DNA from 3 places in the Acidovorax sp. M2(2025) genome. Region 3 is predicted to be linked to each of the others. Evidence: predicted binding sites of a transcription regulator. Region 3 holds the regulator's gene; each other region holds the start of a gene.
The links. Region 3 encodes FNR, which switches genes on or off when oxygen is low (the NO sensors DNR and NnrR bind a similar motif). Its sites were predicted from a motif close to TTGATNNNNATCAA; they were not measured.
Positions count from the first base shown of each region.

Region 1 (3,269 bases), 2.1 Mb from region 3:
CAGCACCTGCGTGGAGAGCACCACGTCCTTGCCCGCCTCCTGCAGCATGCCCGCCAGGGCCAGCCAGTCGGGCAGGCGCAGCTCATGGCGGCGCGAGCACACGGTCTCGCCCAGGTACACCACATCGATGGGCGTGGCCGCCACGGCCTCGTAGAACGCAAAGGTCGTTTCGCGGGGCCAGTAGTACAACAGGGGGCCGAGGGAGAGTTTCATGGGGAAGCATTCCAGAGGTGGTTCACGGGGCGCGGTTCGCATGGCAGGCCGTCACAGCGGCGCAAGGGCCTCCAGCCATCCCCCGCCCGTTCGGGCTGAGCCTGTTGAAGCCTGGTGCCGCGCTTCGACAAGCTCAGCGTGAACGGTTTGTAAGGATTCACGCGGCCCGGCAAAAGGGCTGCAGTGGACGGCCGCACAAGTCATCTCAAAGCCATCATTTCCAGGGGCGGTGGTAGGCACCTAGCGTGTGCTGCTGCCCCTCCGCCACCTGGTCCAGGCGCGCCATCCAGTGGGTCTTGGGGGCAAAGCGGTGGGGGCCGGCCAGGCACTGGTCGATGGCCTCGCGCCAGACCTGCGTGACCTGCGCCACATACGCGGGGCTGCGCTGGCGGCCTTCGATCTTGATGGCGCGCACGCCCATCTTCAGCAGCTGGGGCAGCAGCTCCAGGGTGTTGAGGCTGGTGGGCTCCTCGATGGCGTAGTAGTTCTCGTCGTCGCCCACGTCGAAGCGGCCCTTGCACAGCGTGGGGTAGCCCGCGTTCTCGCCCGCGCCGTAGCGGTCGATGAGGATGCCGTTCAGGCGCGACTCCAGGCCGCGCGGCGTCTCCTGCCAGCGCACGGCCTTGGCGGGCGAGCACACGCCGTGGGTGTTGGGCGATTCGCCCGTGGCGTACGAAGACAGCGCGCAGCGCCCCTCCACCATCACGCACAGGCTGCCGAAGCCGAACACCTCGATCTCCACCGGCGTGCGGTCGATGACCTGGCGCACCTGCTCCAGCGACAGCACGCGCGGCAGCACGGCCCGCACGATGCCGAACTGCTCGCGGTAGAAGTTGATGGCCTCGTAGTTGGTGGCCGAGCCTTGCACGGACAGGTGCAGCCGCAGCGCGGGATGGCGCTGCACGGCGTGCTGCATCAGGCCGGGGTCGGCCAGGATGACGGCGTCCACGCCCAGGTCCACCGCCTTGTCCAGCGCGCTGCGCCAGGGGCCGGGGTTGCCCGCCTGCGGGTAGGTGTTGAGCGCCATGAACACCTTGCAGCCCCGTTGATGCGCGTAGGCAATGCCATTGGCAATGGCGGCTTCGTCGAAGTTCAGGCCCGCAAAATTGCGGGCGTTGGTGGCGTCGCGCAGGCCCAGGTAGACACAGCTGGCGCCGTGGTCCACGGCGGCCTTGAGGGCGGGCAGGCTGCCGGCGGGGCAGACCAGTTCCAGGGCGGGCAGGGCAGCGGCGGGCTGCGCTGCGGCAGGGGTGGGGGATTGCATCACAAACAGGTTCCAGCGCCGGCACCCACGGCGGGTGCCGCGACGCAGGGCGCCACCTTAGCCACGCGGCCCCACCGTTCCGCTGATCTTCATCAACGGCGCTGCATAATTCCAGAGCAAACAAGTCGGACTTTGACCTGGCCCGGCAGCGCAATACTGGCGGTGGCACGGTCCCGCCCCGATTCCTCCGCTTTCCCCGTACCTTCCTTCTCCCTTTTTTCGGATTGGCGCACCTCCTGTGAACAAGAACCTGTGGTTGCTGTCCCTGTGCCAGGGGCTCTTTCTGACCAACAACGTGGTCTTCATCGCCATCAACGGCCTGGTGGGCCTGCAGCTGGCGCCCTTTGGCTGGATGGCCACGCTGCCGGTGATGGGCTACGTGGTGGGCGGCGCGCTGGCCACGCCCCTGGTGGCGCGCACGCAGACGCTGTGGGGGCGCAAGGTGTCGTTCCAGATCGGGCTGGCCGTGGGCGCGGGCTCGGCCGCGCTATGCGCCTGGGCCGCGTTCAGCGCCAACTTCTGGCTGCTGTGCGCCGCCACCATGGTGGCCGGTTACTACAGCGCCAACGGCGGGCTGTACCGCTTTGCCGCGGCCGAGCTGTCCACCGCCGAATACCGCGAAAAGGCAGTGTCGCTGGTGCTGGCCGGCGGCCTGCTGGGCGCGGTGGCCGGCCCCAACCTGGCCAATGCCACGCGCACGCTGTTTCCCGTGCCGTTTGCCGGTGCCTACATCGCGCTGGTGGGCGTGGCGCTGGTGGCCATGGCCTGCATGGCGGCGATCCGCTTCGAGGCGCAGCCGGTGGTGCTCAACGCCGCGGGGCAGAAGGCCACGGGCCGGCCGCTGTCCGAACTGCTGCGCCAGCCGGCGCTGGCCGTGGCCATCATCGGGGCCGCGCTGGGCTACGGCGTGATGAACCTACTGATGGCCGCCACGCCGCTGGCCATGCAGGTGTGCGGCTTTGAGTTCAGCGCGTCGGCGCTGGTGCTGGAATGGCACGTGATCGGCATGTTCGCGCCGGGCTTTTTCACCGGCCACCTCATCAAGCGCTTTGGCGTGCTGCCGGTGATGGGCGTGGGCGTGCTGCTCAACCTGGCCTGCGTGGCCGTGGCGCTGATGGGCGTGGAGCTGCACCATTTCGGCATTGCGCTGTTCCTGCTGGGCGTGGGGTGGAACTTCCTGTTCACCGGCTCCACCACGCTCGCGCTCACGGCCTACCGACCGGAGGAAAAAGACCGCGCCCAGGCGGCCATCAATTTCTGCGTGTACGCCACCCTGGCGCTGAGCGCGTTCTCCTCGGGCGTGCTGGTCACCACCCAGGGCTGGACGCTGCTGAACGCGGGCTCGCTGGTGCCCATCGTGGCGACGGGGCTGGCGCTGGCCTGGCTGGGGGCGCAGCGCAAACGGGTTTCAAGCGCCGTCTGACACCGCCGCCGCGGTGGCGGAAAGCCACCGCGCAAAGGCCGCCACCGCCGGGTCTTGCGCACGCCCCGGCGCCACAAAAAGGCTGTAGCCCCGCGTGCCGCTGTCGTGGTGCGGGTGGGCCAGCGCCAGCTCGCCGGACTGCAGTTCGCGCTCCACAAAGTACCGCGGCACCAGGCCTATCCCCAAGTCGGCGCGCACCGCCTCCACCAGCATCGAGAACAGGTCGAAACGGTGGCCGCCCAGGGTGTGGCCCGGCGCGCGCGTGATGCCCGCACGGCCCAGCCAGTCGTCCCACGCGCCCAGGCGCGAGCTGAGCTGCAAGAGCGGCACGGCGCGGAAGTCCCCGCGCTCCATGGCGCGCCGGTGGCG
Region 1 is NZ_CP186262.1:4,843,449-4,846,717, forward strand. It holds gene ACOYR3_RS22245 (U32 family peptidase) at 1-213, opposite strand, end outside; gene ubiU (ubiquinone anaerobic biosynthesis protein UbiU) at 428-1,477, opposite strand; gene ACOYR3_RS22255 (MFS transporter) at 1,716-2,900, shown strand; gene ACOYR3_RS22260 (LysR family transcriptional regulator) at 2,886-3,269, opposite strand, start outside.
Region 1: a site for FNR is predicted at 1,560-1,573, ahead of ubiU (ubiquinone anaerobic biosynthesis protein UbiU). Genes of this name have one in related genera too.

Region 2 (3,269 bases), 1.8 Mb from region 3:
GAGGAGCCGGGCGGCCTGCTGCGCCTTTTTGAGCTGGAAAAGGCGCTGTACGAGCTGCGCTACGAGCTGAACAACCGCATGGACTGGGTCCAGGTACCGCTGCAGGGCATCCTGGCCCTCATCGGCGCGGCGCCCGGGCCGTGAGGCGGCCTTCTTCCCCTTCCAACCCGAGACACACCCATGGACAACTTTGGTATTCACCTGGAGCCGGCGCGGGCCATGCTCTACCAGGTGGGGGCATTCTTCCCGCGCGTGCTGATCGCCTTGCTGGTGGTGCTGGGCGGCTGGCTGCTGGCCAAGGCGGCCCGCTTTGCCGTGACGCGCGGCCTGCGCGCCATCAACTTCAAGGTGCTGACCGAGCGCGCCGGGCTGGACGCCTTCCTGCGCCAGGGCGGCATGGAGGGCGACACCACCTCGCTCTTCGGGCTGCTGGTCTACTGGCTGGTGCTGCTGGCCGCGCTGCTGGTGGCGTTCAACGGCCTGGGGCTGAGCTACGTGACGGCCTTGCTCAGCCGCATCGTGTGGTTCCTGCCCAATGTGTTCGTGGCGCTGCTGGTGCTGGCCTTCGGCGCGTATTTCGCCCGGTTCATGGGCAACACCGTGGCGGCCTATTGCCGGCGCCTGAAGCTGCCCGACGCCGCCCTGCTGGGCAGCGTGGCGCAGGGCGGGATCGTGGTGTTCGTGGTGCTCATCGCGCTGGACCAGCTGCAGGTGGGCGGCAGCATCGTGCGGCAGACCTTCCTGATCATCCTCGGGGGCGTGGTGTTTGCCGTGGCGCTGGCGTTCGGCCTGGGCGGCAAGGACTGGGCGGCGGACCGCATCGAAAGCTGGTGGCCGCGCCGCCCCCGGCCGGGACCGCCCGGCGATGCCCCGCGCCGTCCGCCGGACGACCGGGCGGGACCGCTGCCGTAGGAACTTGTTGACGTTCCTGCAAGGTCCGCGCGGTCTATGATGCGCAGCCTGCCATGCCGCACCGCCCGCCCGCGGGGCGTGGCGTGAGCCCTCCTTGCGCACACCCTTCCGTTCGTCCATGCAACTGCTTTCGTCCGCCTGGCCCGCCCTGGTCTGGGCCCTGCCCGCCCTGGTGCTGATCTCGGCCCTGGCCTTCCTGGTGCGGGGCGACCGCCGCGCCGCCGGGCATCTGCTGGCCCTGCTGGCCTGCTGCCTGATCGGCGCGCTGCTCATGGAGTTCTTCACCTTCATGGCGGCGCGCGTGGCCCGCCAGGGCGGCGGCGCCCCGTCCCAGCCGGCGCTGGGGACCGGCACGCTGGCCCTGCTGGACACCCTGCGCAACCGCCGCTCCCTCACCGCCCCCGCGCTGTCGCTGCCGGCCGTCGCCACCTACGCCGTGGGCGTGGCCTACCTGTGGCTGCTGGTGACCTGGGGCCTGCACCTGCGCGGCAAGAAGGCGGGCAGCAGCAGCGGCCGCAAGAAGCCCGCGGCCAAGGGCGCCCGCAAGCCGGCCCGCAGCTGACGGCCGCGTCCCGCCCCTCCGGCGGGGTGGCCGCCACGATCCAAGGCATTTTGGCCTCTGGCGCCCGCGCAGCAAGCGCAAGCAGCTATCAAAAACATAGCGACCTGCGCGCTGCGCTGCCGCGCCGCATTGACGCAGGGCAAAGTCCGGGGCGGCGGCTGTGCCCACAATGGCGCTCCGCACACCACAGCGCCCCCCTTTCGCCGGGGGCCGCCGCCTTTTCCATGACGACTCCCGACAGCGACGTCCTCATCGTCGGTGCAGGCCCGGCGGGCCTGTCGCTGGCCACCTCCCTGGCGCAGGCCGGGTTCACCGCCACCGTGGTCGAGCAGCAGCCGCAGGCCGCGCTGGCCGACCCCGCCCCCGACGGCCGCGAGATCGCGCTCACGCACCCCAGCCGCGCCACGCTGCAGCGCCTGGGCAGCTGGGCCGCGCTGGCCCCCGGCGAGGTGGGCGAGATCACCCAGGCCCAGGTCCACGACGGCCCGCTGGGCGGCCACAGCGCGCTGCAGCTGGACGCCCCGGCCGCAGGGCCCGGCGTGCTGGGCTTCATCGTGCCCAACCACGCCCTGCGGCGCAGCGCCTACGACGTGGCGTCCCGCACCGCCGGCGTGCGCATCCTTGCCGGGACGCAGGTCACGCGCGTGGCGGCCCTCTCCACGCATGCCGAGCTGGACTGCGTGCCGGCCGGCGCCGCCCCCGGCACGCCCGCGCAACGCCTGCGCGCGCCGCTGCTGGTGGCGGCGGACAGCCGCTTTTCCGCCACGCGGCGCCAGCTGGGCATCGGGGCGCAGATGACCGACTTCGGCCGCACCGTCATCGTCTGCCGCATGCGCCACGGCGCGCCGCACGGCGGCGTGGCGCACGAGTGCTTTGGCTACGAGCGCACGCTGGCCGTGCTGCCCCTGCCGGACGCGCCCGAGGGACATCCCCTGTGCTCCGTGGTGGTCACGGCCGGCTCGGCCGACGCCGCGGCGATGATGGCCCTGGCCCCCGAGGATTTCGCCGCCCAGGTGCAAGCGCAGTTCGACGGCCGCCTGGGCCCCATGGCCCTGGTGGGCGAGCGCTACGCCTACCCGCTGGTGGCCGTGTACGCCCAGCGCTTTGCCGGCCAGCGCTGCGCGCTGCTGGGCGACGCGGCCGTGGGCATGCACCCCGTCACCGCGCACGGCTACAACCTGGGCCTGGCCGGGGTGGAGCGGCTCACCGCCACCCTGGCGGATGCGCGCCAGCACGGGCAGGACATCGGCAACCCCGGCGCGCTGGACCGCTACGCGCAGGGCCACCACCGCCACGCCTGGCCCATCTACCAGGGCACCAACGCCATCGTGCGCCTGTACACCGACGCGCGCCCCGTGCCCCGGATGCTGCGGCAACTGGTGCTGCAGGGCGCCCGGCGCCTGCCGCCGCTGCAGGCGGCCATCGTGGGCCAGCTGACGGGCAAGGCACCCGGGTGGCTGCAGGTGCTGGCATCGCGGCCGCCGGCAGCACTTCAAAAATCATAGCTGCCTGCGCTTTCCTGCATTGGCGTGCAGGCCTTTTTTCCTGATTAGCGACCTACCTCAGACGCTTTCTCTTCCCCACCCGTTCGGGCTGAGCCTGTCGAAGCCTTGCACGCGCTCTGCAAGCCCTGGCTTCGACGGGCTCAGCCCGAACGGATGGAGGGGTATCTGAGACAAGTAACTAAGCAGGCCATTTTTTGCCCCAATCTCTCACGGCAGGCGGCGCCGGTGCGGGTCAGTCCTCCACCCCCAGGGTGGCCAGGCCGTACAGCGGCGCGCCCAGCCAGGGGCGC
Region 2 is NZ_CP186262.1:304,961-308,229, reverse strand. It holds gene treS (maltose alpha-D-glucosyltransferase) at 1-144, shown strand, start outside; gene ACOYR3_RS01380 (mechanosensitive ion channel family protein) at 181-912, shown strand; gene ACOYR3_RS01375 (hypothetical protein) at 1,031-1,474, shown strand; gene ubiM (5-demethoxyubiquinol-8 5-hydroxylase UbiM) at 1,699-2,979, shown strand; gene ACOYR3_RS01365 (class I SAM-dependent methyltransferase) at 3,212-3,269, opposite strand, start outside.
Region 2: a site for FNR is predicted at 1,604-1,617, ahead of ubiM (5-demethoxyubiquinol-8 5-hydroxylase UbiM). Genes of this name have one in related genera too.

Region 3 (3,269 bases):
TCGTGGCGGGAGGCAAGCTGGAGAACATCTACCGTCTGCAAATCATGAATGCCACCGAAGGCCCACAGCGGTACCGCATCGCGGCGCGCGGCATCGAGGGCCTGGAGGTCGCTTCCGAGCCAGAAGTCGAGATCGGGCCTGCCGAGTCCCGCTGGGTCGCCGTGCGCCTTCAGGTGCCCTATGGCTCTGTGCCCCCAGGATCGCACGCCGTGCATTTCGACATCCAGGCCCTGGGTGCTGCAGACCACGTGTCGGAAAAGTCGGTCTTCCTGGTGCCGCGGTAGCGCACGCAGGCATACTGGTGCAAGGCGCTTGGTGCCTTGCACAGAACATTTCAATCTTGAAGGAGTGAGCCCATGTCTACCAGCACCGCACTTGGCGCTGCCGCACCCGCCACAGCACCGTGGTGGAAGTTTGGCCATGTCTGGCTGATCATTGCCGGCCCCGTCATCGTGATCATTGCCGGCTTCGTCACACTATGGCTTGCGCTGTCGCGTCCTGATCCCGTGGTGGCGGAAGACTATTACCGCCAAGGGGTGGAGATCAACAAGACGCTGTCCGAACCCAGCAAGAGCCTGGCTCCCGCCATGAAGGCCCGCAACCACGCAGCCACGCCTGTGCAGGACCAGCCTCGCTGAATTACACTGGCCTGGCGACTGGCTGCTTGTGCGTTTTTGCAGGAGACAAACCAATGTGGACGCAACGCCTGATGTGGATTGCCTGGCCCGCCTTTCTTATGGCGGCGGTGATGGAAATGCTGGTTTTTGCGCTGGTGGATCCGCAGGATCTGCACTGGTTCGGACAACCGCTGGCGCTCTCGCGGGAAGGGGTCTATACCCTGGCGTTTTTTGCGTTCTGGGGAATTGCCATGGTGTCCAGCGCGCTGACCACCCTGCTGGCGATGTCGCCTTTCGAACTCAATCGCTGCCCGGTGCCCGAGGGCGACCGTCCAGACGATTGCCGCAAAACGCCTTCCTGCCCCTGAGCGGGCGGGTGGGGTTACCGCCCCGCAGCTCCGTCAAAAAGACGGTGTGGCGCGGTGGATGCGCCTGGGATTGCAACGGCCAGTTGTGCCGCGCGATTTGGTCGCGCTGACTGCAGTGCCGCTAACGTGTCAGTGGCAGGCTTGCTGGTTGTTCACGATGCGCCTGAGCGCGTCGGTATTGAGGATGCGCACATGGCGCTGCTTGACCTCGACAGTCCCTTCTTCCACGAACTTTGAGAACGTGCGGCTCACCGTCTCCAGCTTGAGGCCCAGGTAGCTGCCGATCTCTTCCCGCGTCATGCGCAGCACTAGCTCGGACTGGGAAAAGCCACGGGCGTGCAGCCGCTGCACGAGGTTGAGAAGAAAGGCCGCCAGGCGTTCTTCGGCGCGCATGCTGCCCAGCAGCAGCATCACGCCGTGTTCGCGAACGATCTCTCGGCTCATGATCTTGTGCACGTGGTGCTGCAGGGCCGTGACCTCGCGGGAGAGTTCCTCGATGCGGTCAAACGGCATCACGCACACCTCGGCGTCTTCCAGTGCGACAGCGTCGCAGGTGTGGTGGTCATTGACAATCCCATCCAGGCCAATGATCTCGCCCGCCATCTGAAAGCCCGTCACCTGGTCGCGGCCATCTTCCGTCGCCACGCATGTCTTGAAGAAGCCTGTGCGGATCGCATAGAGCGAGGTAAACGACTCGCCGTTGCGGAACAGGGTGCCCCCGCGTTTCACCTTGCGCCGCACGGCAACCACTTCATCAATTCGCTGCAGTTGGTCCTCGCTCAATCCGACCGGCATGCACAGCTCGCGCAGGTTGCAGTTGGAGCAGGCGACTTTGATGGTGAGCGGATTCATAGACACAGGTGCTGATAAGAGTTTCGAGCATATCGTCGCGCATGCCCACGGGTGGTTCCAGAGGCCCTGGTAGCGACTGACATGCATCAAATTGTCGCTGTTCGCGTTATGTCATTGCTTGATTCAGGTCAAGGACGCTGGGTGCAGCTTACGGCACAGTGAAAAGGTACGCAAGGAATTTGCCCATGACCGCTGTTTCGCCCGACCTTCTGCGCCGTTTTGACGTGCCAGGGCCCCGCTATACCTCTTATCCAACGGCTGACCGCTTCGTGGAAGCTTTCGGACAGGACGACTACGCCCTCGCGCTGGAGCAACGGCGTCTGGGCTCCATGACGAAAGCGCTGCCGCTGTCGCTGTATGTGCACATACCGTTTTGCGAGTCGCTATGCTACTACTGCGCTTGTAACAAGATCATCACCAAACACCATGACAGGGCCGAGGTCTATCTCCGGTACCTGAGCCGCGAGGTGGATCTGCACACGGCCCGCTGCGGTACCGGCCAGGTGGTGAGCCAGCTGCACCTGGGCGGTGGCACGCCCACGTTCCTGTCGGATGATGGCCTGCGGGAACTGATGGCGATGCTCAAGCGGAGCTTCTCGCTGGCGCCCGGGGGGGAGTATTCGATCGAGGTCGATCCCCGTACCGTGGACGCGCAGCGGCTTGCCCTGCTGGCCGAGCTGGGCTTCAACCGGCTGAGTTTCGGTGTGCAGGATTTCGATCCCGAGGTGCAGAAGGCCGTGCACCGCATCCAGCCTGCCGAGCAGGTGTTCTCACTGGTCGAGTCGGCGCGGTCGCTGGGATTCGAGTCCGTCAACGTCGATCTGATCTACGGCTTGCCGCGCCAGACCCCCGAGTCGTTTGACCGCACGCTGGCCCAGGTCGCGCAACTGCGTCCGGACCGCATCGCCCTGTATGCCTACGCCCATCTGCCGGAGCGCTTCAAGCCCCAGCGGCGCATCGTCTCCGCCGAGCTGCCCACTGCCGCGGGGAAGGTCTCCATGCTGTCCCGCTCGCTGGATGCTTTCATGGACGCGGGCTACGTTTATGTGGGAATGGACCACTTTGCGCTGCCGGAAGATGCGCTGGCTGTTGCCAAGCGGCAGGGCCGCCTGCACCGCAACTTCCAGGGGTACAGCACCCAGCCCGACTGCGATCTGATCGGGTTGGGCGTGTCGGCCATCGGCCGGGTCGGCGCCACCTACAGCCAGAATGCCAAGACGCTCGACGAGTATTACGACCTGCTCAACCAAGGGCGCCTCCCCGTGGTTCGCGGACTGGCGCTCACCCGCGATGATCTGGTGCGGCGTGCGGTCATCATGGCATTGATGTGCCAGGGCGAGTTGCTGTTCGAACCCATGGAACAGGCGTGGCTCATCGATTTCCGCAGCTACTTCGGCCCCGAGCTGACGCAGTTGGAAACCATGGCCGAACA
Region 3 is NZ_CP186262.1:2,079,597-2,082,865, forward strand. It holds gene ccoG (cytochrome c oxidase accessory protein CcoG) at 1-284, shown strand, start outside; gene ACOYR3_RS09655 (FixH family protein) at 357-638, shown strand; gene ACOYR3_RS09660 (hypothetical protein) at 692-985, shown strand; gene fnr (fumarate/nitrate reduction transcriptional regulator Fnr) at 1,115-1,837, opposite strand; gene hemN (oxygen-independent coproporphyrinogen III oxidase) at 2,023-3,269, shown strand, end outside.